DNA from 4 places in the Arthrobacter sp. NPDC093139 genome. Region 3 is predicted to be linked to each of the others. Evidence: riboswitches for the same ligand, from Rfam matches in the RefSeq annotation. Region 3 holds a riboswitch; each other region holds the start of a gene.
What was found. Region 3 has a riboswitch for cyclic di-AMP ahead of ACIP90_RS01740 (M23 family metallopeptidase). Riboswitches for the same ligand answer to the same signal wherever they lie in the genome.

Region 1 (7,686 bases), on a different contig from region 3:
GCAGAATGCCCGGGGCCGCCGCCGCGCTACCGGCTCCGCTGCCGAGCCCCGCACGCCCGTAGCGGTCGCCGCTGAGCGACCCCGCGATGCGCAGCGTCAAGCGCGGAAGCAACGCAGTCCTTTCCGTCAGGTCGCTGACTTCGCCGCTGCCAGCGGAGTCGGGCAGAAGGTCGGCGTGGCCCTTGCCGCCTCGGGCCTCCTGCTGACCGTCACAGTGCCCGCCACGAGCCCGGTCCTGGCCTCGGCCGACCACGGCGCCCCGGCCGCCGCAGGTGCCGCCACGGGGCAGCCAGAGGTCTCCGCCGAGGCGGCAGCCAAGATTGACTTCAGCCGCACCTCCGTTGCGACAGCCGGTGACCCGGATGGCAAGCTCAAGCAGCTCCTGAGCGCCCAGTCCGCCGGCAGTATCAGCCGCGCAGCCTCCGTCGGCAGCCTTGGCATGCCCTTGGCGACCATGGTGAAGTCCTCGCCCTTTGGATACCGCGTGAGCCCCATCACTGGCGGCGCCGGAGAGTTCCACCGTGGCCAGGACTTCGCAGCCCAGTGCGGAACAGAAGTGTATGCAGCGGCCAGTGGCACGGTCACGTTTGCCGGCTGGCACGAGTTTGGCGGCGGCAACAGGGTTGTCATCGACCATGGCAACGGCCTCGAAACCACGTATAACCATTTGTCGTCATCGAGCGTTCAGGTTGGCCAGAAGGTCAGCCGGGGCGACACGGTGGCACTTAGCGGGACCACCGGCGCATCCACCGGCTGCCACCTCCACTTTGAGGTGATGGTCAACGGAGAAGTCGTGGATCCCGAAGGCTGGCTGTAAGCAAAGCCGATGGAGAGCTCTCAGATTCTCGTGACACACCGTGACCTGAATGTGACATTCCCTCCGAACTGTTGTACCGTCTAAACCGCGTCAACTTTTCCGAAGTTGACGCCCTTGAGTGGATTGCCTAACTCTGCCACCGCTCAAGGTCCGTTCGCATTACATCGTCTGGCAGGGGCGGGGGAACCAATTTTGGTCTTCGCAAGAAGGCCTTGGGGTTAAGTCGCAAAGCTTCCCAGGAAGCGGCGCGGCCGGGTGACTCCCATCCGAATCCGACAGCTCACCTCGTAGGCATTGGGAGAGGCTACCTTCGTGTCTTCACGCCACAATCTTGCGCGCCACCGTGCGCAAACGGTTCGTAAGAACCCGCTGGACTCCGTGTCCAAGGCAGTAAGCGCCAATGCAGGCACAGTAGGTCGTCAGGCAGCAGTCATTGCGGCCGCTTCAGGTCTCGTCCTGAGCGCCGGCATGCCAGCCAACGCATCCGACGCCAACATCGGTGTTTCCGCCTCCGCTGAGTCCGGATCCCAGGCGGCACAGCTTGCTGTGACCGCCGCGCCCACCGCAACCGTCTCCTTCGAGCGTCCTGCCGTTACCACCGAGGCAGCCCCCGTCATTGAGACAGTCGCGCCCCAGTCCAGCGACGACACGGCCAGCCCCGAAGCTGCCGTGGAGACCATCGCGGCCAAGGCCGGGAAACTGGTTGACGCCGCAGGCTCGGGTGCAACGTCAGGTCTCGCGGGCATCGCCTACACCGGCATCGGCAGCCCGTACGTCTGGGGTGGCACCACTCCCAGCGGCTGGGACTGCTCCGGCTTCACCCAGTGGGTCTACGCACAGGCGGGCATCAGCATTCCGCGCGTCAATGCGTGGACAGCCATGAAGCCCACGTCGACTCCCGCCCCCGGCGACCTGGTCATGCAGAACGGCGGTGCCCACGTTGGCATCTACGTTGGCAACGGCATGATGATCAGCGCGCTGAACCCCTCGCAGGGCACCATCCTGCATGCAGTGTCCGCCACGGGCACGTCCTCGTTCTACACCCTTCGCTAAAACCCCCCATTCGAGACGATTCGGCGTACCCCCAAGACGCCGGCGCGTCGCTAAACCGCGGCCTGCTACAAGCGGGCCGTGGAACACGAAAGAGAGAAATCATGACTACACGTGCGACCATTGCACGCCACCGCGCCGAGGTCACCAAGACCAACTCGCTGTCCGTCATTGCCAAGGCTGTCGGCGACAACGCCGGCGGAGTAGGCCGTCAGGCTGCTGTTATCGCTGCCGCCTCCGGACTCGTTCTGACCAGCGGCATCGCCGCCAACGCCGCTGAGACCAACGTTCAGCGCGACTCGGCTTCCACGTCCACCCTGGAAGTCCAGTCCTTGGCGTCGGCACCGATTTCGGCTGCATCCAGCATCGCCATCTCCTACGAGAAGCCGGCGATCACCACCACCCCGGCCCCCGTGGTTGAGGCTCCCAAGCCGGTCGTCAACGTCCAGGAAGCCGCGCCTGCCGTGGAAGCCCCGGCCGTGAAGGCTGCTCCGGCAGTTCAGGCCACCGCGAAGGTGGAAGCTGCACCTGTTGCCAACACGTCCTCTGCAAGCGGCAAGGGAGCTGCCATCGCCGCTGCCGCGTACGCCCAGTTGGGCGTCTCGCAGGACTGCACCATGCTGGCCACCAACTCCCTGGCCGCCGTGGGCATCAACTACCACGGCTGGCCGGCAGGCTACCTGTCCCTCGGCCGCACTGTCAGCGCTGCCGAAGCCAAGCCGGGCGACCTCGCCTACTACCAAAACGGCGGCATGGGCCTGGCCCACATCGCTGTCTACGTCGGCAACGGCCAGGCTGTTCACGGTGGCTGGAACGGCGGAACCACCGCGCTGTTCAGCGTCAACGTCGGCTCCGGCCCGGTCTTCATCCGCGTCGGCGGCTAAGCCACGAGCAAAGGCTTAAAAGGACCCCTGCCCCCGCGGCAGGGGTCCTTTTGTCTTAAAACTGCCCGGGCTGAACACCGACACGCCGTGGCCGAATGTTAGGCCGATTCGTCGATATGCGCTAAGAGTGTTTACTCTTGTGGTGTCGATCCATAGCCCGGACATGCAGAGGGCAGCCGGCCCTCGCGCCTCTGCCGGGTGCGGCCGTGAAGAGGTATGCGCATGCGCACGCTCGTTCTTAATGCTGGATATGAACCCTTGGCGGTTGTAACCTTCCGCCGGGCGCTGGTTCTTGTGCTCACAGGAAAAGCCAGCGTGGTTGCCGAAGGTGACGATCCCGTCGTGGGGCCGAAGGACATCATGGGCCGCCCCTCCGTGATCCTCCTGAACCGTTATATCCGGCCGCGCTATAACATGGTCACCGCAGTGAGCCGGCGCGGGGTGCTGCGCAGGGACGGCCACCGGTGCGCATACTGCGGCAAGGCAGCCCACACCATAGACCACGTCCAGCCGAAATCGCGGGGCGGTGCGGATACCTGGGAAAACCTCGTGGCGGCCTGCCTCCGGTGCAATAACGTCAAGGGGGATCACACCCCGGCGGAAATGGGCTGGAAGTTGCGGTTCGTCCCGGCGCCTCCCGTTGGCACCATCTGGCAAATCAAGGAACTGGAGAAGCCGACCCCCGCGTGGGATCCCTTCCTGCTTCCGGAGACGGCCGCCTGACCTGTCCGCACTAGGCTTGGTATGTGTACTTCGATGCAGTCATTCTGGCCGGCGGCCGTTCTTCGAGGCTCGGCGGATCGCCGAAGGCCGAACTGATCTATGAGGGTGAGACCCTTCTGCACCGGTCGATTGCGGCCGCCCGAGGTGCGCGCCGCATCGTAGTCGTGGGCCCGGAAGCCCACGACCTTCCGCCCGGTGTTTTGAGCTGCCGGGAGGATCCGCCGTTCGCCGGGCCTGCCGCCGCGATTGCGGCCGGCCTGGCCCTGCTGGAGTCCCCGGCCCGTCCCGGGGATGATGCCTATGTTCTGGTTCTGGCATGTGACATGCCCCGCGTGGCTGATGCCGTGCATGCCCTTCTGGAAGCGCTGCACGGCGGCGACGGCGTCATGGCAGTTTCCGGCGACGGGCGGCGTCAGCCATTGGCAGGTTTTTACCGCACGGCTGTGCTGGAACGCGCGGTGGAAGAAGCAGCGGCGCGGAACGCTTTGAACCATGGGTCAGTTTTCGCTCTCCTTGCTAGGCTTGACGTACAGGCTGTCACCGTGCCCGCCGGCTCCACAGACGATGTGGATACCTGGGACGATGCCGCCGCATTGGGAGTGGACGCCAGCAATCATCCGGGCTGAACGTCGCAGCCGCAGTTGAGATTGGAGGCAGGCATGAAAAGCCAGGACGAAACGCTTGAGGAGTGGTGCCGTCTACTGCTGCGGGCTTTTGAGCTCGAAGACGTGCAAGTGGATGTCAATGAGGTGCTGTCCCTTGCCGGGGTGGCCGCGCACTCGGTGGTCCGGCCCGCAGCGCCGCTGACCACCTTCATTGCCGGATTTGCCGCCGGGCTCGCCTCAGGTTCGGGCCAGGCGCCTGACTCCACATCGATGAAGGCGGCCATGGACGTTGCCCGTTCCGTGTCCAAGGCCTACTCGGCCGATGAGGCAGGGGATGACTCCTTTCCGCCGGCCGCAGGCAGCTCCAGCAGCGTAGCGGCTCCCAGCGGGACACCGGGGGAATGACCGCTTCCCCCGGACATCCCGCAGCCGAGGCCGCCCAGCCGGCCACCAACCCAGCCGGGAACGCTGCATCGGCCGAGGACGACACAGACGCACTGCCCGCGGACAGTGGACCCGCGGACAGTGGAATCGTGTCCGCGGATCCACCTGCCACGCATGCGGCACACACCTGGGAAGAAGCACGGCAGGCCGCCTTTGACTGCGCTGCTCCAATCCCTGCCGGCCGTGTTCCGCTGCGGGAAGCTTTGGGCAGGACATTGGCGGCGGACATCACCGCGCTGCAGGACATTCCGCACTACGCTTCGTCCGCGATGGACGGCTGGGCCGTCAACGGCAGCGGTCCCTGGATCCTTGCTGAACCCGGGCAACGGCTCGCGCCGCACCAGGCCAGCGTCATCGTGACCGGCGGTCTCATTCCGCCGGGCGCGAAGGCGGTGCTGCGCCGTGAAAGCGGCGTCATGTCCAAGGACGAGGACGGCCTGCCGGTACTGACCCTCGGCGGCAGCGCCCGCCCGGGTGAACCGCGAAACGGCCAGCACATCCGCAATGCGGCCGAAGAGGCCGTTGCCGGCGAGGTGCTGGTCAAAGCCGGCATCACTCTGAATCCTGCGCATCTGGCACTCGCCGCCCTGGCCGGCCACGACGATGTGTCGGTCGTTGGCAAACCGGTGGTAAAGCTGCTGCTCACGGGCTCCGAGATCGTCGAACACGGCCTCCCCGAAGCGGGCAAGGTCCGTGACACCTTCGGCCCGCAACTGGCTTCCGTCGTGGAGATGATGGGCGGTATCTGCACCGGACAGGTCAGGATAGGGGACAGCTACGGCGAGTGGCTGGAAGCACTGGAGGACGAAGGGCCGGAGGCGGAGCCGGACGGCCGCCTGGCGGAGGCGTCAGCAGCAGTCCTGCCTCCCGACGTCGTTATCACCACCGGGGGTACCGGTGTGTCCGGTACCGATCACTTCAGGCGCGCCGTGGCTGATCTCGGCGGGCGGCTGGTGATCGACGGCGTGGCGATGCGCCCCGGCCATCCGGCCGTCCTTGCGGAACTGCCGGACGGGCGCTTCGTGCTGGGATTGCCCGGCAATCCGCTTGCGGCAATGATGGCGCTGTCCACTGTCGGCGCCCCGCTTCTCGCGGCACTGGGACACGGGGCCATGCCTCCCGTGCAGGAGGTGCCGTGCGGAACCATGATCGATCCCGACCCCGGACGGACCAGACTCATGCCGTTCCGGCTCCTCTACGGCATGGCCTCGCCCTCCCAGCACACCGGACCAGGGATGATGCGGGGACTGGCCGCCGCTGACGGCGTGATGGTGGTCCCGCCGCACGGTGTGCAGCTTGGCGAGACCGTTCCGGCCTTTGCACTGCCGTGGGGGCCGGCCATTCCCGAGCCCAAGAAGGCCGACTCCAAAGCGAAGGCGTCACCCCGCAGGGCGGGGAACCGGTCGGCCGGCAAGCCGGCTGCAGACAGCGGGCCAGTGGACTGGAGTGCGCTCCTGGACTGAAAACCACAGCCCGTTGGTGTACTGGCACCCCACTTGCAATGATGGAGGCATGAACAGGCTGGCACCAGGGGTGACCCGATGGGACGCGTGACGCAACGGCGCAAGATTCACCGATACGTCTTGGACGGCTCACCCTCCGCCCTCGAATTTCCGGTCCGGCACCGTGAGGACGTGCTTGCCGTGGAGGAACCGCTGGAGGTCCGGCTCGGCAGTCTCTCCTTCTCGGTGACCATGCGCACCCCAGGGGACGACTTCGACCTGGTGGCGGGATTCCTGGTCTCCGAGGGCGTCATATGGGACCCCGACCAGCTCATCTCCCTGAGGTTCTGTGCCGGGGAAGATGAAAACGGCGTCCAGACCTTCAACGTGGTGGAAGCCCAGCTGCGGCCCGACGTCGTGCTCCCGGACACCGGACGCCACGTCTACACATCAAGTTCCTGCGGGATTTGCGGCACGGATTCGATCGAGGCCGTCCGGAAGTCGTCGCACTTCAGTCCGGCCGACGACACGCTCACGGTCCCGGTAAGAACCCTCGCTGCGCTGCCCGACCTGCTCAGGGAAGCACAGACGGTCTTCGAAGCCACCGGTGGCGTGCACGCCGCCGGTCTCTTCAGCATCGATGACGACGGCGCCGCCCGGCTATTGTGCCTCCGCGAGGACGTTGGCCGGCACAATGCCGTGGACAAGGTGGTTGGCTGGGCGTTGCGCGAGCGGCGCCTGCCGCTGTCCCGTACGGTGCTGCAGGTATCAGGCCGTGCATCCTTTGAACTGGTGCAGAAGGCTGCGCTGGCGGGCATCCCGGTGCTGGCTGCCGTCAGCGCTCCCTCCAGTCTCGCCGTCGAACTCGCGGAGTCCAGCGGGGTTACCGTGGCCGGTTTCAGCAGGGGAAGCAGCCTGAACGTCTATACTGGCGGACACCGCATTTCCCTTGCGGACCTGCCCCGCCAGGAGCCGCGAATGCTTGGCTAATCAGGCGCGACGCAGTAGATTTTATCCATCGAATGGACACGTTGATCCGCTCTTTCAGGGCAGCGAACCTGCCCGGACACCAGCTGGATGACGCCCAGGCCGGCGAAACGGCCGGAACGGGCGGCGCCGGCCTCACGCATTAAAGAGGAACACATTGCACGACGACCGCCGGATCACGGAAGTCCGTCTCGACCGCTTCCTGCGGGAGCGGATCACCCCCGCGATCTACTCGCGAAGCGTACCCCTGACCCTGAGCAGCTGGGAGGTCCCGGACGAGCCTGTCCGCGTCATGGAGGCACTGCGCCAGGATTTCCGGCCGCAGGAACACGGCGCTGCGTGGGGCCGGCCGTGGGGGACCATGTGGCTCCGTCTCCAGGGCGAGGTTCCCGACTCGTGGGGGACCGCGCCGGACACCGAAGTGGAGATGGTGGTGGACATCGGATTCACCACCGAAATCCCCGGCTTCCAGTGTGAAGGCACCGCGTGGCGGCCCGACGGCAGCATCATCAAGGCGATTTCTCCGCGCAACCAATACATCCCGCTCAAACTGCTGGGCAGCGGCATGGCTGTTGACTTCTATGTCGAAGCTGCGGCCAACCCCGACGTTGCGCAGGGCTGGACCTTTGCGGCCACGCCGTACGGTGATAAGGCCACCGCCGGTGACCAGCCGCAGTACCGGCTCGGCAGCATTGCCATTGCCGAACTGAACCGGCATGTGTGGGAGCTGCAGC
Region 2 (7,686 bases), on a different contig from region 3:
TCCCGGACCACCCCATCCTGGACCGCGGACGCATCATCGGACTCTGGCAGTACGACCCCGGCAAGGCGCGGATCGCGCACTGGGTCTTCGATGGTGCCACCCCTGCCGTTACACGACGCATCGCCGAGGTGGAAGCCTGGATCCAGGAGGACCTCGGCGATTTCCGGTCCTACAGCCTGGATTCGCCGGTGTCCCGGCAGGAGCGGATCGACGCACTGAATGCTGCCGGGAGCCAGGGGTAGGGAGCCCTACAAGCGCGGGGCCCCCCGGTGCGCGGCGAAGAATTCCCGCAGCACGGCACCGCACTCCTCCTCCTGGACGCCCGCATAAACCTCCACCCAGTGGTTGAGGCGGCGCTCGCGGAGGATGTCGAAGACAGACCCGGCCGCTCCGGCCTTCTCATCCCAGGCGCCGAACACCACACGGTGGATTCTCGCCAGCACGATGGCCCCGGCGCACATCGCGCATGGTTCCAGTGTCACCACGAGGGTGCAGTCCTCGAGCCGCCAGCCGTCTCCACGGCCGCCCTGACGCACAGACTGTTCGCGGAGCCGGGCAGCCGCTTCCCGGATGGCGACGACTTCGGCGTGGGCGGTGGGGTCGCCCAGTGCCTCGCGTTCGTTCCGTCCGGATCCCAGCACAGTGCCGTCGGGCCCGATGACGACGGCGCCGATGGGCACGTCCTCGGTGGCCAGCGCCCGCCGGGCTTCTTCGAGGGCAAGGCCCATCCATTCGAGGTGTTGCGGATCTGCCGGTGCCATGGCTCAATGATAGTTTCGAAGGGTACTTAGCTTCGGACAGCGCGTGACCGGGAGAGATGATGAAATCCCTGAATGATCGGTTCGGCCGGTGGCTCGGCCCGTACGCGGCGCTGTGGATCACACTCATATTGGGCGGCTTCCTGGTCATCTCCCTGGCGCTGCTTGGGGCCGAGGTCTACCAGAGTGTTGTGGCCAAGGACGGCGTTGCCGGCCTGGACCAGCCGGCCCTTGAGATGGCCAAGCAGTACCGAAATCCTGGGCTGGATGCTGCCGTGACGGCGTTCACCAACATCGGCGGCGGCATCGGCATGCCCATTCTGGCGAGCATCCTCGTTGCCTGGCTGACCTATGTCAGCCGCAGCTGGCGGCCGCTCATCCTTGTGGGCGGGGCGGCGGCAGTATCAATCACCGCCACCACTGTGAGCAAGACGCTCATGGGCCGGGTCCGCCCGGAGCATATCGATGCCGTTCCGCCGTTCGAGTTTTCGCCCTCGTTCCCCAGCGGACACACCCTCAACACCACGGTGGTGATCGGGGTGGTTGTGTACCTGATGTGCCTGCAGACGTACAGGAACCTGGTCCGGGTGGCCGTCATCACGGTGGGTCTGTTGTTCATCATCGCCATGGGCCTGAGCCGGGTCTTCCTGGGGCACCACTGGTTGACCGATGTGATGGCGGCGTGGCTGCTCGGCTTCGCGTGGGTCGGCATGGTGATCCTGGCACACCGGCTGTTCCACGTCATCCGGCGCCGTGAGCATGCAGGTCCCGCCCCGACCTTCGAGCACCCGGCCCGCATGCCGGATAAGGAGTCCTCCGACCTAGGGGGATCCCAAGCGGAGAAAGGCTCCGGCGGCACTGCCGCAGGCGGCGGAAGCCGCGGCGGGAGGCCACCTTCCGGGTGATAGTTTTGACCCATGCGAACTCTCGTCGTGGACCACCCGCTGGTCGCCCACAAACTCACCGTCCTGCGGGATAAGAACACATCGTCCCCAGTTTTCCGCCAGCTGACCGAGGAGCTCGTCACCCTCCTCGCCTATGAGGCAACCCGAGACGTCCGCACCGAGCCTGTCACCATCGAGACCCCGATTGCCACCACCGTCGGCACCGCATTCACCAAGCCCACGCCGCTGGTTGTACCGATTCTCCGGGCGGGCCTGGGCATGCTCGAAGGGATGACCAAACTGGTCCCCACGGCCGAGGTCGGTTTCCTCGGCATGGCCCGCGACGAGGAAACCCTCGATATCATCACCTACGCCGAACGGCTGCCGGAAAACCTCACGGACCGGCAGATCTTCGTTCTGGACCCGATGCTCGCCACCGGGGGCACGCTGCGCGAGGCCATCAAGTTCCTCTTCAAGCGCGGAGCCTCCGACGTGACGTGCATCTGCCTGCTGGCCGCCCCTGAGGGCCTGGCCAAACTCGAGGAAGAGCTCTCCGACGCCAACGTCACCATCGTGCTGGCTTCGATTGATGAGAAACTCAACGAGAAGTCCTACATCGTGCCCGGGCTGGGCGACGCCGGTGACCGCCTGTACGGCATCGCCCACTGACTTCGGCTACCCTGCCCGCACCCTTCCGGATGGTTCTGCCTCCGGGATAGCCTGTGCACCATGGACTGGAAACTTGAACTCGTCTTTGTCCCGGTGTCCGATGTAGACCGCGCAAAGGACTTCTACGTCAACAAGGTCGGCTTCAACGCCGACTACGACGAGAGGCCAATGGACGGTCTCCGTTTCGTGCAGCTGACCCCTCCGGGCTCCGGCTGCTCGATTGCCATCGGCGAGGGCCTCAACGACGCTCCTCCCGGTACAGCACCCGGCCTCCAGCTTGTGGTCAGCGACATCCACAAAGCCCACGAGCAGTTGAAGGCCAACGGCGTGGACGTCAGTGACGTCGACGTCCAGGACTGGGGCCACTTTGTCTACTTTGCCGATCCCGACGGCAACAAGTGGGCGGTGCAGTACATGGCCCACCGGCCGAACGGCTAGACGTCCGCCCTGCCCTCCATGAGGCAGGATGGATCCATGAACCTTCCTGCCGAATCCGTCTCCACCGCCCTGGTTGCCCGTGCCGTTCTCTTTGACATGGACGGCACACTGGTTGATTCCACGGCGGTGGTGGAACAGGTGTGGGGTGAGTTCGCCGCGCGCTATGGTCTGGACATCACAGAGATCCTGAGGACGTCCCACGGCGTGCAGGCACGGGACACCGTACGGCGGTTTGCCCCCGCCGGTGCAGATGTTGCTGCACTCACCGCTGAACTCGGTGCGATGGAGCGCGTCCGGACCGAAGGCATTGTCGCCTTGCCGGGGGCTGCTGAACTCCTGCGCGCCTTGCCAGCCGATGCGGTGGCATTGGTGACGTCAGCCGACCGCGTGCTGGCGGACGTCCGCATGGGCGCAGCGGGTCTGGCCATGCCGGGCACGGCCGTCACGGCGGACCTTGTCACCCACGGCAAACCGCATCCCGAGGGGTACCTGCGCGCCGCGGAGCTGCTGGGCGTGGAGCCTGCGGATGCCGTGGTCTTCGAGGACGCGCCGGCCGGCATAGCTGCAGGCCTGGCGGCCGGAATCCGGACGGTGGCGGTGGGCCCGAACACCGGCGTCGTGCCCGACGGTGTGCCGCACATCCCGGACTACTCCGCTGTCACAGCCTCGGTGGGAGCCGACGAGGATGGACGCCGGGTCATTTCCTTCCTGCTCTGACGCATTTCTGCACCACTTTCCCGCCCGCAGCATGCTGCACCGACGCCGAGGGGCCCCGGATCACGTGGATCCCGGGCCCCTCGGACGCTCAAACCGGTGCAGAAATGCCTGGCACGTTCTCAGACTGGTGCCGGTTTAGTACCAGTTGTTGGCGTAGTGGAAGTTCAGCGCAGCGCACGGGGAGCCGTAGCGCTCCTTGATGTAGCCCAGGCCCCAGTTGATCTGGGTGCGGTAGTTGGTGCGGTAGTCGGCCCCGGAGCTAGCCATCTTCTCGGCGGGCAGGGACTGCACAATACCGTAGGCCCCGCTGCTGGGGTTCGTCGCAGTGGTGCGCCATTCGGACTCTTTGGTCCAAAGCTTCTTCAGGCACTGCATCTGGTCCGCTGCCCAGCCGTGCGAGGACAGCTTGCTGGCGGCATAGGCCTGCGCGCCGGCGGGGTCGTTCACTGCCGCAGGAGCCGCCGGCTTGGGCGCCGGGGCGACCTTGGCCGGGGCGGCCTTTACGGCCGGTGCGACGGCCTTGGGTTTGGCGGCAGCAGCCTTGGCGGGCGCCGGTTTGGCGGCGGCCTTGGGTGCGGCCTTCACAGCAGGTGCAGCCTTGGGCGCCGCCGGCTTGGCAACGGACTGGGGTGCCACTGGGGCAGCTGTGGGGCTGGGCAGGGCGGAGATCAGCGTCTTGTCGAAGTTGAGCGTCGGCGGGGCTTCAGTTGTTGCCGCTGCTGCCTCAGGCGCTGCCGCGGGGGTGGCCTGCTCGGCCGCTTGGCCGGCCGCACCGACGCCGATCAGGACGGCGCAGGCTGTGGTCACAACGGCTGCGCGGCGGCCGAACGACGGGATGTTGGCGGTGAGACGGCCCCAGGCTGATACGGGGCGGGCGGGCTCGGCGCGGTGGCGTGAAATCTGCTGCCGGGACTGTTTTGGATCGCGATCAGGGCGCGTTGGTACCTTGAATTCAGACATGGTGGATTGCCTCTCAACACCTGCGGAGTTAGCTGTCGGGTTCGGATGAGGTCATCCGGCCGCACGGAAACACACGTGTCGGCTTCACCCCAAGGGCTGATGCGGATTGCCCGGGACTCTGGTTCCCCCGCCTCTGCCTGGTCAAGCGGAATCCGGGAAGCGGCAGAGCTGGGCGTCCATCCGGATATGCGGCCCAGATGATGGCCGCACCTTATCGACCGTACAGGAGGCTCACGCTTAAGTCACATTTAGGTAACGGCCATCACGACATCGGCGCGTCACCTTGCGCGAAGTGCTGCGCGGGCAGGCTGACGGTGAACTCGGTCCGGCCTCCGGCTGTGAATCCCAGCCCAAGGGCGTCGTTGGTCCGCGTAGGCCGAGCGGCGCGGTACCCCCGGCCCGCTTGACCCGACCGGGGAAAGAATGCCCTACCCAAAATTTTCCGTTCGGCCCGCGTCATAGCTGGACAATTGGCGATTCGTTGCCGCCTAATTCCGGCAGAATTGAGCTGGTCGAATAATCGTCGGCAAACAGGGAGTTTCGTGCAGATAATTCGGAAAAATGGTCTTTCTGAACGTTCGTTCTGGAAAAACGTCGACAAAGTCTGAAGTCTTCAAAGTTGTGATTTGGCCCACAATCGTGCGTTTCGTCTCACGATGCGGACCGAGCGACCCATTGTTACTTGCAAGTTCTCATTGTTACGTTGCACACTTCCAATGTGAACAAGAACTCAACAGCACCTGCAGCCGCAGATTATTGGCCCAGCACACCCGCTGCTGTCGACATGCGCTGTTGTCGAATGCACGCCTAACTTTCCACCCCACAAAGTTTTTAGGCATTCGCCCCCAGAGCCCAGCGTCGGGCGCCCTCCCCAGAACTCATTGCGGGAACCAAGCATTCGAGCCGCGATGACGGCCATTCACATTGAGGTAAGCATTCATGTCAGTTGCATCTGGATACGTCCACATCTCCGTCCGTAACGCCAACAAGCCTGGCCAGGCGTCAGGCCACCGCCAAGGTTTTGGCGCCCGCCCGGCGTTCCCCGCCGGCCAGGGCTCCGCCGTTCCCGCGCCGGGCTACGCCCCCCAGGGGTACAACCCCAACTCCTACGGCCAGCTCCGCGCTGTCCAGACTGAAGAAGCCGCACCGATGACCGCCCCCACGCCCGTCGTGGCTCCGGCGCCGGGCGCCACCGTCCGGCCGGTGCAGAACGACAACGTGGCGCGCGGATTTGTTCTGTACATGGGGATCGACGAGGAAACCGCCGCAGCTGCCGGCACCTCCATTGCCAAGTTGGCGCAGGAAATCCGGGCTTACGCCCAGTCGCTGGTTTCCGGCGCTGAGAGCTACGCTGCCGTTGCAGTGGCGCCGGCCAGCGCGCCCGGTTCCGCGCTCGACGTCGTCCGTTCCACCTTTGGCGACCCGACGGTGAACTCCCGGCAGCGCACGGAAACCACCCGGCTGCAGCCGGCCCAGGATCCCCGCCCGTCCGGTGTCCTGATCGACCTCGCCCGCCGCGAAGTGCACCTTGACGGCGAATCCCTGAACCTGACGTTCAAGGAGTTCGAGCTCCTCAACTACCTCGTCGAGAACGGCACACGCACGGTGGGCCGCGACGAGCTTCTCGAAGGCCTGTGGCGCAACGCGGAAGAGGTGCCCAACGAGCGCACCATCGACGTCCACATCCGCCGCCTCCGCTCGAAGCTGGGCCGCCTCGCCAACACCGTCCGCACCGTCCGCGGCCAGGGCTACCGCTTCTACGAGCACCCCGAGGTTATCGTTTGGGCAGCTCCGGAATACTCGATCTAATTTCCCCTTCGCGGATCCTCGCAGCGCCCGTTCCTCGATCGAGGGGCGGGCGCTTTTGCATGTGCCGCCGGGGGCGGCTGCTTGGACCCTGTTGACTTTTCCTGGTCCGGCGTAGGCTCAGATCGTCCGTCCGGCCACCAGGAGGAAGACCATGTCTGTCGCACGCATCACCACCTTGAGCGCAAACTCCAAAACCTCTTTTGACGACGCCATCAAGGAAGGCATCGCCCGCGCCAACAAGACACTTCGCGGTGTCTCCGGCGCCTGGGTCAAGGAGCAGAAAGTCGAAATCACCGACGGCCAGGTGGTCGCCTGGCATGTGGTGCTGGAAGTGACGTTCGTCCTGGACGACTGAGCGGGCACTGCCCGGCCTGCCGCCGGCCCGGGTAGTAGGGTGAGTCCATGAGTGGGCACCACAAGAAGCGGCTGGTCATCATGCGCCATGCCAAAGCCGACTGGCCCGGCGGCGTAGCGGACCATGACCGGCCGTTGGAAGAGCGCGGCCATCGCGAGGCTCCGTTGGCGGGCAAGTGGCTGGTCAAGCACAACATCGTCCCGGACTTCATCCTGTGCTCAAGCGCCCTGCGGACCAGGCAAACCTGCACCTGGGTATGCAGCGAGCTGGGCGACAAGGCTCCGACGCCGAAACTGGAGGACGGGCTTTACGGCGCGTCCGCGCTCGGCATGCTGTCGGTGATAAACCACGTCCCGGACACTGTCACCACGCTGATGGTGATCTCCCATATGCCCGGGGTCCAGGACCTTGCCATGCACCTGGCCTCCCGCGATTCAAACCATGACGCGTACATGGACGCCGCCACCCGCTTTCCCACCAGCGGACTGACCGTCCTCGAAACCGAAAAGTCGTGGGCCGAGCTGGACGGGCAGGACGCCCGAATCACGCACTTTAAGGTTCCGCGCAAACATTAGCGGCCTGGGCGGGCCGGCCAAGTGCCAGCTCTGATCCTCTAAATTCCAGACCCCCGGTGCGTCGAACGCCGGCGGGGACGCGGGTACGCTTAACCCCAGCGTCGTCTAGTGGGGAAGGGCCCGCCATGCTTTATTCTGGTTGGATGCAGTGGCGGGCGCATGCCCGGCGGTGCGCGGCCGCCGTCGTAGTTCTTGCTCTGTTCCTGACCGGCGCGCCGGCTGCCCAGGCAGCACCGTCCGGCGAGCAGTTGTCGACGAGCGTCGTGACGACTCCGAGCCACCCCTGGGTCCTGGTGAACAAGTCCCGGCCGCTGAACCCGCTGCAGTACGTTCCGCCGGACCTGGTGTCGTGGAACGGCGCCGGTCACGTGCTGCGGCGCGGCGTCTCCACTGCCGCAAACCAGATGTTCACCGGAGCGCGCGCTGCGGGGCACTCACTTGAGGTCGTCAGCGGTTACAGGTCCTATGCCACCCAGCGTGACCTGTACAACTACTACGTCCAGACCTATGGCCAGGCGTAC
Region 3 (7,686 bases):
AGCCTCGGCGAATACCTCATGTTCGGTGCCTTGATCTTTGTGATCGTGTCCCTGGTGGTTCCGTCCTCGAGCGAACAGATGATATATGTCCTCGGCGGTTTCTGGGTCATGTTCCTCGCAGTCTTCGTGGACGTGTTCATCCTGTCCCGGCAGCTTCGCAAGCGGCTGACTCAGAAGTTCGGCGAGGTGGAGCGCGGCACTGTCTGGTATGGCTCAATGCGTTCCCTCCAGTTCCGGAAGCTTCGCCTCCCCAAGGCGCAGGTGCGGCGCGGCCAGTTCCCGTCCTGACCCCCAGCGTTCCATTCTCCGGGCCTCGTTCCGGATCCGGCGCGGAAAATACAGCAGCCCCCGGCGGTGTCACCGCCGGGGGCTGCTGTATTTCTACGTTGGAAATCCCTGTGCCGGTGGCCCTCCTGCACAGGAACGCGCAGGCTGCGTTTAGGCAGCGCGCCGGGACTTCGCCAAACGCCTGTTGATGCGCGCCGCCCAGAACGGACCTTCATAGAGGAACGCCGTGTATCCCTGAACGAGCGTGGCACCGGCATCCAGCCGGTCCTGGACGTCCTCGGGCGTCTCCACTCCGCCCACGGAAACCAGCGTCAGGCGGCCGTCCGTTGCGTCCCTGAGCCGACGCAAAACCTCCAGCGAGCGGGCCTTCAAGGGAGCCCCGGACAGTCCCCCCGCCCCGCAGGCTTCAATCTTTTCGCTGTCAGACTTCAGGCCCGTCCGTCCGATGGTCGTGTTCGTTGCGATGATGCCGTCGAGGCCCAGGTCCAGTGCGAGCCGGGCAACGTCGTCGATGTCCTCATCGCTGAGGTCCGGGGCGATCTTGACCAGCAGGGGCACGTGCCGGCCGGCCGCTTTGTCAGCTTCCTCCCCCACAGCCGTCAAAAGGGGCCGCAGCGTCTCCACGTTCTGCAGGAGCCGGAGGCCCGGCGTGTTTGGGGAACTCACGTTCACCACGAGGTAGTCTGCAGCCGGAGCGAGGCTGCGCGCGCTGATGAGGTAGTCCTCTACAGCGTCTTCAAGTTCCACAACCTTGCTTTTGCCGATGTTGACGCCGATGAGGGGACGAACCTTGGGGTGACGCCGTTGCAGGGCAGCCCGGGCTGACTTGAGGCGCGGTGCCACGGCCGCCGCGCCGTCGTTGTTGAATCCCATCCTGTTGATGACCGCGCGGTCTTCGATGAGCCGGAACAGCCGCGGCTGTTCGTTGCCCGGCTGGGCGCGGCCGGTGATGGTCCCCACCTCCACGTGCCCGAAGCCGAGCTCCGACAGGGCCTCGATGCCGTGGCCTTCCTTGTCAAAGCCGGCGGCGAGCCCGAACGGCGAGGGAAAGGTAAGCCCAAAGGCATTCGTCTGCAGGGACGCGGGCGGGGCCGTAAACCGTGCCAGCAACCGGCCCGCCCCGGTGGAATGGGCCAGCCGGATGCCTTTGAAGCCGATTTTGTGGGCGCGTTCGGCGTCCATCCATGAAAAGGCCAGCCTGAAGAAAGTGGGATATACGCGCATGCCTCTAGTTTTCCGTCTTCGGCGGTGCAGACCAAACCGGCCACGGCACGTGTCGACCACCAGCGGCGCGTCTAGTCTGGTGCCATGGAGTGGCAGAGCGACATCCTCGGCGAAGGCTTCGAATCCTTTGCCTTCGAGGCCGTGGGCAGCGACGGCGTCGCACGGACGGCGACGCTTGTCCGCTATGCCCCATTGAACAACCCCGCACCGCCTGCGGCGAACCCAGCGCCACCTTCGGCGCAGGGGAAGCGGCACCGGCGCCGTGCGGTGCTGTTCCTGCACGGCTGGAGCGATTACTTTTTCAATGTTGAACTGGCACGCTTCTGGAACGGCCAGGACTTCGAGTTCTTCGCCCTGGACATGCACAACCACGGCCGCAGCCTGCGCCCCGAGGCGCACGGCGGTTACGTTGCCGACTTGGCGAACTACGACGCCGAAATCAGCACCGCCGTCGGCATGATCACCGCCATGGAGCCCGCGGCGCCGCTGTCGTTTGTGATGATGGGGCACTCCACCGGCGGCCTCGTGGCGGCCCTGTGGGTGAGCCGGAATCGGGGGGTGGTGTCACAGCTGGTCCTGAACAGTCCGTGGCTGGAAATGCACGGCAGTTCCCTGGTCCGGCGGGCCGCCTGGACCATGGTGGAGCCCCTCGCCCGCTTCCGGCCGGAGGCTGTGCTCCGCCTGCCCGAGCGCGGCTTCTACTGGCGCAGCATCAGCAACTCAGCCGAAGGGGAATGGACCCTTGATGACAAGTACCGGCCTCCCATGGCCTTTCCGGTCCGCGCCGGCTGGCTCAGCGCAGTCCTTGCCGGCCAGGCGCAGGTTGCCCGCGGGCTCCATATCGGCATCCCCATCCTGGTGATGATTTCCGGTGCAAGCGCCAACGGGCCGTTCTGGACCGAAGAGATGCGCAGGACGGACGCAGTACTGGACGTCAACGTCATCGCCGTGCGGGCCCTCTCACTGGGCCAGAGCGTGTCCGTGGAGCGGATCGACGGCGCCCTGCACGATGTTTTCCTATCCCGTGCCGAGGTGCGCGCGGACGCATACCGGCGGCTGGCCCGGTGGATCCACGGCTTTGCCGCTGAGGACGAATCCTTCGGTCTGCTGCCATGAGAGTGGCCAGGTGCAGCCAGAAAGTCGCCCTGTTTGCCTATAGGTAGCTGGCGGGGTTGACGGTCCTGTTATTGACCATGACTTCAAAATGAAGATGGCAGCCGGTGGAGCTGCCGGTCGTTCCGACAGCGGCTATCCGTCCACCCTGCGCCAGGGTCTGGCCCTTGGAAACGCCGATGCTGGCCAGATGGTTGTATGTGGTCTTCAGTCCCTTGCCGTGGTCAACAACAATCCGGTTTCCGCCGCCGTATGGGCTCCAGCCTGCCTCGGTGACCTTTCCCCTGGCCGCAGCCAGAACGGGCGTGCCGCACGCCCCGGCGAAGTCAAGCCCCGTATGTAATTCGCCGATTGCCCCGGTCAGGGGATTGACGCGGTGCCCATATGGGGAAGTTACGATCGTAGAGGCGAGCGGTGCCCGCAGGCCCGCCGAAGGCGCGGAAGCCCGGGCGGGTTTCGGTGCCAGCTTCCGTACCGGTTTGGGTGCGGCCTTCAGCGCCGGTTTCCGCACCGGCTTCGATGCCGCTTTCCGCGCCGCTTTCGGTGCCGCTTTCCGCGCCGCTTTCGCTGCCGGGGAGGACTTGACCTGGGGCTGGTCAAAAACCAGTGACGATCCTGCATCCGCGAGCAGGGAGGGTTGTGCGGCCGGAGCGGCCACTGCACTGGCAGGAACCTCCCCCATGGCCAAGATCCCTGTTGGGGCGGCGTGAGCCGTGGAGAGCACGGTCATGCCGATCATTCCCGTCACCGCCGCCGCAAAAGCCAGCTTTTGGCCGCGGCCTCGCGGCCTGGGCACCGGGGATGAGGCTGCCCGGTGGCGACCCTTACCGGATGTGCGCGAGAAAATGGCACGGCGCAGGCCGTGATTGTCGTGGGAAGGCACAGCGTAGGTCCTCTCAACGCCGGCGAAATTAGCTGTCGGATTCGGACGAGTGGACTGTCCGGCCTCCCCTGCCGCGCGCCTCACAGGCTGCAGTGACAGGGCCAGGCTTCACCCCAAGACGCCCAAAGGCGTCATTTCATGGGTCTTCCGCCCCCGCCTGGAGTGAAGGGTTCATGTACCGCCGGCGGGGTTTGGCGAAGCGGGTACACGCATACCCGGTGAAGGTATGTGGTATCAACCATGAAACCAAGAAAAACACGGTGTTACAAATTCGTTACGTAAAGGATGGCGTGTTGCAGTTGCAGAACGGGGAGAAAGCGACTAGACGGGTGCCCTAAATCCGACCTGCTGGCTGCCGGCGGGCGGGGTTGGAGTGGCGGCGGGCCAACAGGAGGCAAGGCGTGTCGGTAGGCTCGGTCCATGGTTGACCACGAGAACCTGATAAAGGTCAGAACCGCTTACGATTCGGTTGCCGAGGCTTACTCGAGGGTGATCCCCGATACAGCCTTTGAGTCGCTTCTCGACATGGCCATGGTCGACGAGTTCGCGGGCCACATTCGCACCTCCGCGGACCGGCTAGTGATCGACGCCGGATGCGGCGCCGGCCGGATGAGCAAATACCTGACCCGCACGGGACTGAACGTCACAGGTGTGGACCTGTCGCCCCAGATGATCCGGGTCGCGCAGCAGCTCCACCCCGGTCTCTGCTTTGAAGTGGGAGAGTTGACCGACCTGCCGGCATCCGATTCTGCTGCCGACGGCATACTTGCCTGGTACTCGATCATCCACTCCCCCCGGGCAGAGTTGCCGGCAATTGCGCGGGAGTTCTGGAGAGTCCTCCGCCCATCCGGCTCGGCGCTCATCGCTTTCCAGGCCGGCAGCGGCCACCGCACTATTAACCATGCCTACGGACATGATGTCGAGCTCAGAGCAGAACTGCACTCCCCCGGGGAAGTAGCCACCCGGTTCGCTGAGCAAGGCTTCGTGGCACGTGCACAACTGGTACGCTCACCGAGAGCCATGGAAAGCCACCAGCAGGCCGCCATTCTGCTTGGCAAACCACAGCATTAGATCCTGGGCGCGCGTAGTAGTGCCGCGTGCCAAGGAAACTTCTTCGAATGTCGTGAGGGTGAAGCCCCGGCCTACCCGGGCTGATGGGTGGCGGCCGCCACGGAAGTCTCGGCAGCGTCCACCGCTCCCCCGTAGCGGCGGTCCCGCTGGGCGTAGATGCCCACGGCGTCCCACAGGGTGCGGCGGTCGACGTCCGGCCAGAGCGTGTCCAGGAAGACGAACTCGGCATAGGCCGACTGCCAGAGCATGAAATTAGACAGCCGCTGCTCGCCGGAACTCCGCAGGAACAGGTCGACGTCGGGCAGGTCCGGTTCATCGAGGTACTTCTGGACGGTTTTCTCCGTGATGGAACCGGGCTTGAGCCGTCCGGCGGCGACGTCCTCCGCGATGGCCGAGACGGCGTCGGCAATCTCGGCGCGGCCACCGTAATTAACACACATGGTTAACGTGCACGTGCTGTTTCCGGCGGTATAGGCCTCGGCTTCTTCCAGTTCGCGGATCACTGATCCCCAGAGCTTGGGCCGGCGGCCGGACCAGCGCACCCGCACGCCCCAGTCGTCCAGCTGGTTCCGCTGCCGGCGCAGCACATCCTTGTTAAATCCCATCAGGAAGCGCACTTCCTCCGGGGACCGCCGCCAGTTCTCCGTGGAGAATGCGTAGACGGTGATGTACTTGATGCCGAGTTCGATGGCGCCCGCCACCACATCCAGCAGCGCAGGCTCCCCCGCCTTATGGCCCTCGATGCGGGGCAGCCCCCGCTGATTGGCCCACCGTCCGTTGCCGTCCATGACAATCGCCACGTGCCGGGGCACGAATTCCGCCGGGATCGCCGGGGCAACAGCACCGGAAGGGTGCGGATAAGGCGGGACCACGGGAGCGGTCCGGCGCCGGGCAGGGGTGCTCTTCTTTCCCAAGGACACTGTTAGGTACGCTCCACATGTTTGAGGGATTTCAGGACACGTTCAAGATGCCACTGCAGGTAACTGGCCACGAGGCCTGCCGCTTCCCGCCGGTGCAGCGGCAGTGAGGAATCCGCCGTCGTCCAGTTTCCGGTGAGCAGAGCACCCAACAGCGTCACCGTCTCGGCGGCCGGGGCCGCTGATCCGGGCGGCCGGCACTCCCCGCAGACCATGCCGCCCAGCGGCGCTGAAAAGGCGTTGTGCGGCCCGGCCGCACCGCAGCGCGCGCAGCGGGTAAAGCTGGGAGCCCACCCGCCGGTGGCCAGCGCGCGCAGCAGGTAGGAGTCCAGGATCAGTTCCGGCGTGTGGTCCCCTCGGCTCAGGGCTGCCAGCGCCCCGACGAGCAGGTTGTACTGCGCGGTGCCGGCCTCGCCGTCGACGTCTGTCAGCTTTTCAGCGGTCTCCGTCATGGCGGCGGCAACTGTGTACCTGCCGTAGTCGGCGGCGATGTTTCCGCCGTAGGCACCCTTGGCGACGGCCTGGGTGACGATGTCTAGGGACTTGCCGGACACCAGCTGCAGGTCCGCCACCATGAAGGGTTCAAGACGGGCGCCGAAGCGGCTGCTGGTGCGGCGGACGCCCTTAGCGACAGCCCTCACCTGGCCGTGGTGCTTCGTCAGCAGCGTGATGATCCGGTCCGCTTCGCCCAGTTTGTGGGTGCGCAGCACTACGGCCTCATCGCGGTAGGCACGCGCTGCAAATGACTGTTGGACCACGCTTAATCTTCGCACTGTCTGCAGGAAACCCTGCTTTTCGGCGTGCAGGTGCACCGCCGGCCCTGCCGGCGGCGCACCTGAACGGGTTAGGCCTGGGCGTCCCGGATGGCGCGGTTCACGGCCGAGATGACTGCCTTCAGCGAGGACATGCTGGTGTTCGGGTCAATGCCGATGCCCCACAGCACCCGTTCTCCGACGGCGCATTCCACATATGCAGCGGCGCGGGCGTTTCCGCCTTCCGAGAGGGCGTGCTCGCTGTAGTCCAGCACCCTGACGTCCACGCCGTCCTGGCCGAGGATGTCCAGCAGCGCGGCGATGGGACCGTTGCCGGTGCCGGTGCGCCTCACCTGGGCGCCATCCACGGTGAGGGTGGTGTGCAGGGTCATGGACCCGTTGTCGTCGGTTTCGGTCTTGACCGTTCCCAGGGAGTAGCGGCCCCACTGCCGGTCTGACGAATCGGACGGCAGGTATTCGTCTTGGAAGACCTGCCACAGCTGGGCGCCGCTGACCTCGCCGCCGTGGGTGTCAGTGCGCTTCTGGATCACGCTGGAGAACTCGATCTGGGCGCGGCGGGGCAGGTCGAGGCTGTGCTCGTTCTTCAGCAGGTAGGCAACTCCGCCCTTGCCGGACTGCGAGTTCACGCGGATGACGGCTTCGTAGCTGCGGCCCAGGTCCTTCGGGTCGACCGGCAGGTACGGAACCTGCCAGGTGAAGTCGCTGACTTCCTTCCCTGCCGCTGCGGCATCCTTTTCCAGGGCCTCAAAGCCCTTCTTGATGGCATCCTGGTGGGATCCGGAGAACGCGGTGAAGACGAGGTCGCCGCCGTACGGGGCGCGCTCGGCCACAGGCAGCTGGTTGCAGTACTCCACCGTGCGGCGGACTTCATCGATGTCGGAGAAGTCGATCTGGGGGTCTATGCCCTGCACGAACATGTTCAGGCCCAGGGTCACCAGGTCGACGTTGCCGGTCCGCTCACCGTTGCCGAACAGGCAGCCCTCGATGCGGTCCGCTCCGGCCAGGTAGCCCAGCTCGGCGGCGGCGACGCCGGTTCCGCGGTCGTTGTGGGGGTGCAGGGACAGGATGATGCCCTCGCGGGGGTGCAGGTGGCGGCTCATCCATTCGATGGAATCCGCGTAGACATTCGGCGTGGCCATCTCGACCGTGGCCGGCAGGTTGATGATGACCTGGCTGTCCGCGGATGCCTCGAAGACATCGGCCACGGCGTTGCAGACGCGGACGGCGTATTCGAGTTCCGTTCCGGTGAAGGACTCCGGCGAGTACTCGTAGGTGATGTGCGTGTCCGCCAGCGTTTCCTCGTATTTCTTGCACAGGCGCGCGCCCTGCAGTGCGATGTCCAGGATGCCGTCCTCGTCCTGGTTGAACACCACACGGCGCTGCAGCACCGACGTCGAGTTGTAGAGGTGGACAATGG
Region 4 (7,686 bases), on a different contig from region 3:
CGGGGTGGTCAAGACCGTCGCGGCACGCGCTAATTTACGGAGCCGAATCATGTTGTCCACCACCTGTTGGATTCACCCATATGTATCTCCTAGTGAAACCGGTGATCGTAATATACAAAACTACCCCAACCCCCAGCTACTAGCGTCCCGCATGCCGATGGCCGGAGCAACCGGAACGGTGTGGCAGTGGGGTCAGACAAGGGATTTCCTCCATGGTGGGCGCCTGTGCGTGCGCCGTTGGCTATGAATGGTAAGTATACTTACCTCCCGCTGATTACGGGACCTTGGCAGCACATTGGGCTGGGACGGTGCGCCGCTGCGCGGCGATACCGGCAGCGGATTTACTATCTACCCCATGACTTTGCAACGAACGGACGTTGATGGAGTTCCCGTGTTCTGGGTGGAGGGGCCGGCGCCGCTCACGGCGCACCTGGTCTTCCGCGCCGGCGTCCGGGATGAAACTTTCATGTCGGCCGGGCTCACCCACCTGGTGGAACACCTGGCCATGTCATCCATCCCGGACCTCCGGCAAAGCCACAACGCCGGAGTCGAACTGGCCTTCACCTCGTTCATGGCCAGCGGCAAGGCGGAGTCAGTGGCCTCCTTCCTCAGCGCCGTCTGTTCCTCCCTGACCGCCCCCGACTTCGGCCGGCTGGAGGTGGAAAAGAAGGTCCTTACCGCCGAGGGTTCCAGCACCGTTCCGCCGGCAACCGCCGAGCACCTGCGGCACCGCTTTGGCCTGGCCTCCCTTGGCTTGGCCGATGTGCCGCCACCGGCGCTCAATGCCCTCGAACCAGAGGACATCCTGCGGCACGTGGGGAAGTATTTCACGGCCGGGAATGCGGCTCTCGCCTTGAGCGGCCCTCCGCCCGAGGGTCTCAGGCTCGCCCTGCCGGCAGGCCCGGCCCGCCGCCCGGTCAATGCCGCGCCCCTGCCCGTTCCACTTCCCCTGTGGTTCCAACAGAGCGGACCACGGCTCGGCCTGTCGTTGGAAGTGCCCGCCGACACGGAAGCCCGGCGCGAGGCCGTCCGAGCCCTCTCGCGCATCGCCTGCCGGCGCGCACTCAGCACCCTGCGTCAGGAGCACGGCTGGATCTACGACATCGACTGCATGCATTTTTTCGACGACGACGGCCGGGGCGTGCTGTGCTTCGAGTCCGACCCGACCAATCAGCATGCCGAAGACGTGCGGCTCGGCCTTCTGGAGATCCTCCGCGATCTGCGCCGTCACGGGCCTACGGCCGGGGAGCTGGCGACCGAAGTGGAGGAAGTGCAGGAGTACCTCGAGGATCCGTCATCCGCCATGGATGTGGCGGTAGCTGCCGCCGAATCGTACCTGCTCGGCCGGGCAGCTGTCGGCCCCGAGGACAAGGTGGCACTGGCGCACGGTGTCACTCCGGAATCCTGCCGTGCTGCCCTGGAACTGCTGGAGGAAACGGCCATCTTTGGGATGCCGGAGGGCACCCGTCCGGAAGACGACAGCATCAGGTCCGACACCGAGCGGGCAGTCGACTGGCTGGGAGGCAAGGAGTTCCGGCGCGGCGTGCGCGGCGTCTTGGCCGGAGTCCCCGGCGGAACCAAGCTCTTCGTCGGCGAGAAGGGCGTGACGATCTGCGCCGACTACACGGCCAGCATCACGTGGGATGACCTCGTGGGTGTCGCGGTGTTACCGGACGGCCTCATATCCCTCATCGGGGCGGATTCGCAGCAGATCGACCTGCGTGCCGAATGGTTCAGCAACGGCCGGCAGGCCATGGACACCATCCTGGACCGGGCAGGTGAGGGCCGGCGGTTCATGCCAGCCCTCCCCTAGGAACCGAGCAACTCCTGCACGAGCTCGCGGCATTTCCGGTAGGACGAGGCCTTCGGGTCAATCAGCGCGAAGTGGTCGCCCGGAACCTTGACCACCTGGACCGGCGCCCCGGCGGCCCGGGCTGCTGCGGCGTACGCTTCCGACTGGCTCATGGGAACGGTGCGGTCCTCGAGTCCGTGCACCGCATAAATCGGCACGTCCAGCGGAACCGCACTCATGGGGTCGGCATACTTGTGGCGCTTGGGGTATTTCCCGGACGAACCGCCCATGAGGTTGCTGACCGCCCCGTTGCTGAGGTCAAGCCAGTCCGCCTGGGCGAGGTTCAGCAGCCCGGACTGGCTGACCACGCCTGTCAGGTGTACCGCCTCGCCGTTGAGGTTCCTCTCCACCTGCCGGTCAGCATCGGGGGTTCCCAGCCCGGCCAGCCGGTCCCGTCCTGCCGCCCAGACGGCGAGGTGGCCGCCGGCAGAGTGGCCCAGCGCCACCACCTTGGCAAGGTCAAGTCCGTGCTCTTCAGCGACTCCGCGCAACCTGTCGATCCCGGCCAGCACGTCCTCGAAGGTGTGCGGCCAGCCGCCCCCGTTGCCTGCCCGCCGGTATTCCAGGTTCCAGGCCGCCATTCCGTGGGCTGCGAGGTCCTTTGCCAGCGGTTCGCCCAGCTCGGCCCCGTACTGGGAGCGCCAGTATCCGCCGTGGATGACCACCACGACGCCTCGGGTCGCCGGCCGCTTGCCGTTCCGTGATGAGGATGCTGGCGGCGTTTCCGGCAGGAAGAGCTCGCCCCATTGGCTGGGGTGGTCGCCGTACTGGTACTTCTGCCGCTTCACTGCATCCTCCTTGGGTCCGGGTGGGCAGGAGGCAACAAGCGCCCCCGGCGTCACCACTGCCGTAGCACCCAGCAGTCCAGAGAACGGCAGGGTCCGACGGCGCACATCAGCCATGTCCCGAGCCTACAGGGACGCGGCTCCCTCCGGGCGGAAGAGAGTGGCCGAGGTGGCAGGGCGGGTGTCACACCGGCGACTGTCGCACGCCCTTGATAGTTTGGAACCATGGCAAGCAACTGGGATCGCCTGGACATCAGTCAGCGCGACTCCGTGCAGGAAAACGTGGAACTGTATGAGCGCGTCCGGCCTGCCCTGAAGCTTGTCACCCGTGACGTCCTGCAGATGCTGCGGACCATGCTCAAGGACACCGAGGTCACGCCGCTGTTCGTGACCGGCCGCACCAAGACCGTGGACTCCTTCCGGGAGAAAATCTCCCGAACCGAGGAGCCCCTGGAACCTGGCGGCCCCCGCGTCCTGAAGTTTCCCGACCCGTTCCGCACCCTCAATGACATGGTGGGTGTCCGCGTCATCACCAAGCTTCCTGCGGAAAATGCGGTGGTGGCCAACCTCATCAAGCGGCAGCGGCAGCTGTTCGACTGCCGCGGAGACCGTGAGAAGGACATCGGCTCCATCGAGTCCGGCACATACGGCTACTCCAGCCGCCACCTGATTCTGCGGACCATCCAGAATGAGGCCGTCAAGGAGTACCAGAAGGTCTTCAACCCAGATGCGCAGCCCAACGGAAGCTACTTCTTCGAATGCCAGATCCGCACTGTCTTCGCGCATGCATGGAGCGAGATAGAACACGACATCCGCTTCAAGGCAGAGGATCCGCGGGCCTGGACCCCGCATTTCGACCGCCAGTTCACCGCCACAGCCGCCATGCTGGAGACAGTGGAGAGCGCCTTCGCGGACCTGCACGAGCGCTACGAGGAGGTCCGCGGCTACTGGGACATGGACGGTGAAGGCGCCGCCCCGCTCACACCCAACCGCATCCGCGACGTCTGGCGGACGCTGCTGCCGCACGTGGATCGCAAAGTGGATGACGACTGGGGATGGGCCGCCGAACTCATGGCGGCCCACGGCCTGAACCAGACGGTCCAGCTCGCCGGACTGCTCAGCGCCAACAGGATCACCGAGGTCCGCAAGGCCCTGGACCACCGCTACTCCCCCGGCCCGGACCGGCTGCTGGATGACCTCCTCCTCTGGCAGTACGGGACGAAGCACATCGACCTCACCGCCGAGGAGCCCGACGCCGTCCCGCACCCGCGGCGCGACAGCCTCCTGCGGCGGCTGAAACAGATCGAGCGGTACCGCCAAACCAAGAAGTAGGCGTCGGCAGGGCTGGGTTCCGCCCTACCAGCACGAATAGTCAGCACCCGGCGCGCGACACACCTCCGTTACCTTAATGTGACTTTTGGAAAGGGCTCCCGTACCGTGGAAGATGTGCCTTCCTCACCGAGGAAGGCACTCCCGCGCTGATTGCCTAACTCTGCCGCTGCCCGGGATCCGTTCACAGACCATGCACGGCAGAGACGGGGAAACCAATTTTGGCCCGCACGAAAGGGCCTTGGGGTGAAGCCACGCAGTTCCTGAACTTGTCAGGGCGCGCGGCCGGGTGTCTCCCATCCGAATCCGACAGCTCACCTCGCAGGCATCGGGAGAGGCTCCTTCATGTCGTCACGCTTTACCCGTGCCCGCCGCGCAGCGGCCGGCCGTTCGAATCCGTTCGTATCCGCATCGCGTGCTGTCACGGCTAATGCCGGAGGACTGGGACGCCAGGCAACCGTAATCCTCGCGGCATCGGGACTCGCCTTCACCGGCAGCATGGCAGCGAACGCCGCCAACGCGCCGGCCCAGAAGGACGCCGCCCCCGCGTCGGCGTCCACGGCCGCCAGCCAGGTCCAGGCACCCCTGAGCGCCAGCTCCAGCGTCAAGATCGCCTTCGAGCGACCTGCGGTGAAGTCCACCCCTGCCCCCGTGGTGCAGGAGCCCGTCGTCGTCGAAAAGCCGACGGCCCAGCGGGCCGCAGCTCCAGCGCCTGCCGCAGCCCCTGTTGCCGCGCCTGCGCCCGCCCCGAAGGTCTCTGCACCGAAGATCACCGTGAAGTCCTCACCGGCGCCCGCGAAGGCTCCCGCTGCCGCCGCTGGCGGCATCAATGCCTCGATGGTGTCGGCCGCCTACGCCCAGCTGGGCATCACCCAGGACTGCACCGCGATGGTGGAAAAGGCACTCGGCGCCTCCGGCATCCGGGTGGGCGACCTTGCTCCGATGCAGTTCATGAACCACGGCAAAGTCGTGTCCACTCCCCAGCCCGGCGACATGGTGGTCCAGTCCGGCCACGTGGGAATCTTCGTGGGCAACGGCAAGGTGCTCAGCGGCGGCATGAACGGCGTCAACGAGACCGTGGTTCACCCGCTGTCCTGGCTGACTGCCACCGGCCCCGTCACCTTCGTGCGCGCCGGCGCCTGACAACGCCGAAGCCTGCTTACGCCGGAGCCGGTGTTCCGCTGCCTTGGGGGCAGCGGGGCACCGGCTTCTTCTGCTAGCCGAGAACTGCCCGGTTCCGTCCGAGGGATTTGGCCTCATAGAGCGCGGCGTCAGCGGCTGCAATCGGCCCGTCAAGGCTCAGCACCCCCGCGTCCACAGCAGCGATGCCGTAGCTGACGGTGGGCATTCTAGGTACGTCGGGAACCGACCCCTCGGCGAGCCGGCGGCTGATTTCCTTGACGATGATCTCCGCGGAGTAGGGGCTCGCGCCCGGGGCAAACACGATGAATTCCTCGCCGCCGTACCTCCCCACGAGGTCCGTGGAGCGGACCGTTGCACGGCAGGCGTCGGCGAAGGCCTGAAGCGCCAGGTCGCCGGCGGCGTGGCCATGGGTGTCGTTGATGGCCTTGAAGTGGTCCAGATCCGCGAGGATCAGCGCTCCCCCGCTCTTGCTGCCCCGGCCGCGGCGGAGCTGTGTGGACGCCATATCCAGGAATGCCGACCGGTTGAGCAAGCCCGTGAGCCCGTCCTGGCTGGCGACGGTTGTCAGCGCCCGTGTGTGCTGCTCCGTGCTGAGCCCGGCCATGCTGAAGGAGACCACTGCCAGGAGCACCATGGTAACCAGGGTGGTCACGGCGGATCCGAAGTAGGTCACGAACGTCGGGCTGTCGGGGCCTGCAGCGATAAAGACGGTCAGCCGGCCCAGGTAGAACACTGAAACACCGGCTGCGGCGATGGCCATTGGAATTCGGACCCGCGTGTACCCGGGCTCCAAACGCCACAGCTCGCGTGCGGTGAGGGCAATCATCAGCGACATCGACGCGAGAAAAACGGCGCCCCCGGACCAGACGTTCTCGCCAGGATTGTCGAGGGCAGAAGCCACGCCAGCCACGACGGGAACGGCGCTGAAAAGCCAGAAGTTGAATTTCGGCGTCCGCAGCGAACGGGCACCGGCCCAGGCGCTCCCTGCCCCGGCGACCAGCAGGACATTTCCAGCACCATTCCCCAACCCCCGAATCCCCACCCGTTGTGCTGACCAGCATCGCACCGGTATCGCACCGGCCCACGGTTCACCAGTCAGGGCGCGGAAGACATCGCGATGCTGACTCAGCAGCCTGTTGCCAATAGACCCTTGGTCTGGCTCCCCAGCATCTTCCTGTCACCACTGCACGAGACAGAATGGATGCCCTGCCGGGTCCAAATAGACGCGGAACGCATCAGTGCCCCGGTTGAGGGACGTCGCTCCAATCTCAAGTACCTGCCGCTCTGCCTCGTTGAGGTCCTTCACACGCACATCGAGGTGTGCCTGCTGTGGAACTTCCTGCCCCGGCCACTGCGGTGGCCGGTAGTCCTCCACTTGTTGGAACGCCAGGGCAGGTCGATCCTCGGCACCACCAATCGTGATCCAGCCAGGATCATCCCGGACGCGGATCATGCCCAGTAATTAGCGAGCGGATCCGGATCCGCGCAGTCGAAGACGGTGGCATGCCAGGAACCAATCATGGCCCAATTATGGTGCTGTTGGGTCGACCCGCGCCACGGCCGGGAGAAAATGATCTCGACTCCCTGGAAGGTTGAACTCCTCATAGCGTGGTCACTTCCCCCGGCCGGTGCGGGTCTTCTTAGGCGTAGGTCAGACTTACCAGCAGCGCCTTGAGTTGGGCGTATTGGTCGGTTGCCATCCAGGCTCTGGCTGCGCCCCTGTTCGGAAACCCGGGATCGTTGAAAAGAACACGGCTGCTCAGACCGCCATTACCTGTTGGCACGAGATTGCACCAGGATGATACGCCCTCGCCTTCCTCCAGGGATCGGGGCTCGCTCAGCCCCATGAAGTAGGCCTCGCCACCGCCATCGCCATAGGATTCCACGACGAACCCGAAAACGGGCTCCCTGCCGTCCGATGCGGTCATTCCCGGAACCGCCGCTTGATCGAACACTCGACGCGACACGGGACCGCCAACACAACCAGCAGCGCCGCCATTGCCCAAGGAGAGCAGATCGTTGCCGGAACCGTCGGCGACGATCGCTTCAACGCCGGGGACGCCGGCAGGTGGGAGCACGGTTCGCACCGTCCATGTCGCCGGGTAGGCGAACGAGATGTGTCCATCCGGGAATATGAAGGTCTTCAGCGCTGGGGCCGCCGGCTTCGCCGCTGAGGCGGACAGCACTAACGCCGGGACCGCACTGGCGGCCCGTGCCACCGCTCCTGCCGTGGAAGCCGGCGCGAAGACTGGCATCGGCGCGGATTCGGTCGTGTCACTGATCGCCACGTTCGGGGAGCCGGCGGCAGGATCAGTTCCTGTCTGTGGCCCACATCCGGCAAGTACGAGGCTGGCGGCAAAGCCGGCCATGGTGACCGTCGTGAAGTATCGTGCGCGATTCGAGTTCATTTCTGCATCTCCCCCAATGTCTTATTTCGACGGCGGGCTGACGTCCCGCTCGATAGGTAAGTTTCCGGGAGACGGCCAAGAGTTACAGTCAGGGTAAGATTCTGGCTTTCCTGGGGCGGTCATCCGAGCAGGACAACAGCGAAGGAACTACACCATGCGGAGGTGCAGC

Region 1: another riboswitch for cyclic di-AMP. It lies ahead of ACIP90_RS18985 (C40 family peptidase); the one in region 3 lies ahead of ACIP90_RS01740 (M23 family metallopeptidase).
Region 2: another riboswitch for cyclic di-AMP. It lies ahead of ACIP90_RS13825 (hypothetical protein); the one in region 3 lies ahead of ACIP90_RS01740 (M23 family metallopeptidase).
Region 4: another riboswitch for cyclic di-AMP. It lies ahead of ACIP90_RS04185 (NlpC/P60 family protein); the one in region 3 lies ahead of ACIP90_RS01740 (M23 family metallopeptidase).

The regions. Positions count from the first base shown of each region.
Region 1 is NZ_JBIVOO010000016.1:60,706-68,391, forward strand. It holds gene ACIP90_RS18980 (M23 family metallopeptidase) at 1-817, shown strand, start outside; cyclic di-AMP (ydaO/yuaA leader) riboswitch at 932-1,125, shown strand; gene ACIP90_RS18985 (C40 family peptidase) at 1,196-1,870, shown strand; gene ACIP90_RS18990 (NlpC/P60 family protein) at 1,972-2,751, shown strand; gene ACIP90_RS18995 (HNH endonuclease) at 2,974-3,474, shown strand; gene ACIP90_RS19000 (molybdenum cofactor guanylyltransferase) at 3,498-4,100, shown strand; gene ACIP90_RS19005 (DUF6457 domain-containing protein) at 4,134-4,484, shown strand; gene ACIP90_RS19010 (molybdopterin molybdotransferase MoeA) at 4,481-5,986, shown strand; gene fdhD (formate dehydrogenase accessory sulfurtransferase FdhD) at 6,065-6,955, shown strand; gene ACIP90_RS19020 (alpha-mannosidase) at 7,110-7,686, shown strand, end outside.
Region 2 is NZ_JBIVOO010000008.1:116,772-124,457, forward strand. It holds gene ACIP90_RS13795 (DNA glycosylase AlkZ-like family protein) at 1-242, shown strand, start outside; gene ACIP90_RS13800 (nucleoside deaminase) at 249-761, opposite strand; gene ACIP90_RS13805 (phosphatase PAP2 family protein) at 821-1,663, shown strand; gene upp (uracil phosphoribosyltransferase) at 1,676-2,311, shown strand; gene ACIP90_RS13815 (VOC family protein) at 2,372-2,749, shown strand; gene ACIP90_RS13820 (HAD-IA family hydrolase) at 2,786-3,466, shown strand; gene ACIP90_RS13825 (hypothetical protein) at 3,602-4,426, opposite strand; cyclic di-AMP (ydaO/yuaA leader) riboswitch at 4,432-4,594, opposite strand; gene ACIP90_RS13830 (winged helix-turn-helix domain-containing protein) at 5,366-6,235, shown strand; gene ACIP90_RS13835 (dodecin family protein) at 6,387-6,590, shown strand; gene ACIP90_RS13840 (SixA phosphatase family protein) at 6,638-7,165, shown strand; gene ACIP90_RS13845 (D-alanyl-D-alanine carboxypeptidase family protein) at 7,309-7,686, shown strand, end outside.
Region 3 is NZ_JBIVOO010000001.1:340,984-348,669, reverse strand. It holds gene ACIP90_RS01755 (DUF3043 domain-containing protein) at 1-288, shown strand, start outside; gene ACIP90_RS01750 (quinone-dependent dihydroorotate dehydrogenase) at 439-1,512, opposite strand; gene ACIP90_RS01745 (alpha/beta fold hydrolase) at 1,597-2,628, shown strand; gene ACIP90_RS01740 (M23 family metallopeptidase) at 2,666-3,508, opposite strand; cyclic di-AMP (ydaO/yuaA leader) riboswitch at 3,514-3,688, opposite strand; gene ACIP90_RS01735 (class I SAM-dependent methyltransferase) at 3,929-4,579, shown strand; gene ACIP90_RS01730 (isoprenyl transferase) at 4,651-5,499, opposite strand; gene recO (DNA repair protein RecO) at 5,502-6,254, opposite strand; gene leuA (2-isopropylmalate synthase) at 6,341-7,686, opposite strand, start outside.
Region 4 is NZ_JBIVOO010000002.1:226,608-234,293, reverse strand. It holds gene ACIP90_RS04205 (ferredoxin reductase) at 1-51, opposite strand, end outside; gene ACIP90_RS04200 (insulinase family protein) at 356-1,813, shown strand; gene ACIP90_RS04195 (alpha/beta hydrolase) at 1,810-2,640, opposite strand; gene ACIP90_RS04190 (GTP pyrophosphokinase family protein) at 2,863-3,969, shown strand; cyclic di-AMP (ydaO/yuaA leader) riboswitch at 4,111-4,308, shown strand; gene ACIP90_RS04185 (NlpC/P60 family protein) at 4,312-5,109, shown strand; gene ACIP90_RS04180 (GGDEF domain-containing protein) at 5,183-6,136, opposite strand; gene ACIP90_RS04175 (VOC family protein) at 6,287-6,562, opposite strand; gene ACIP90_RS04170 (hypothetical protein) at 6,750-7,517, opposite strand.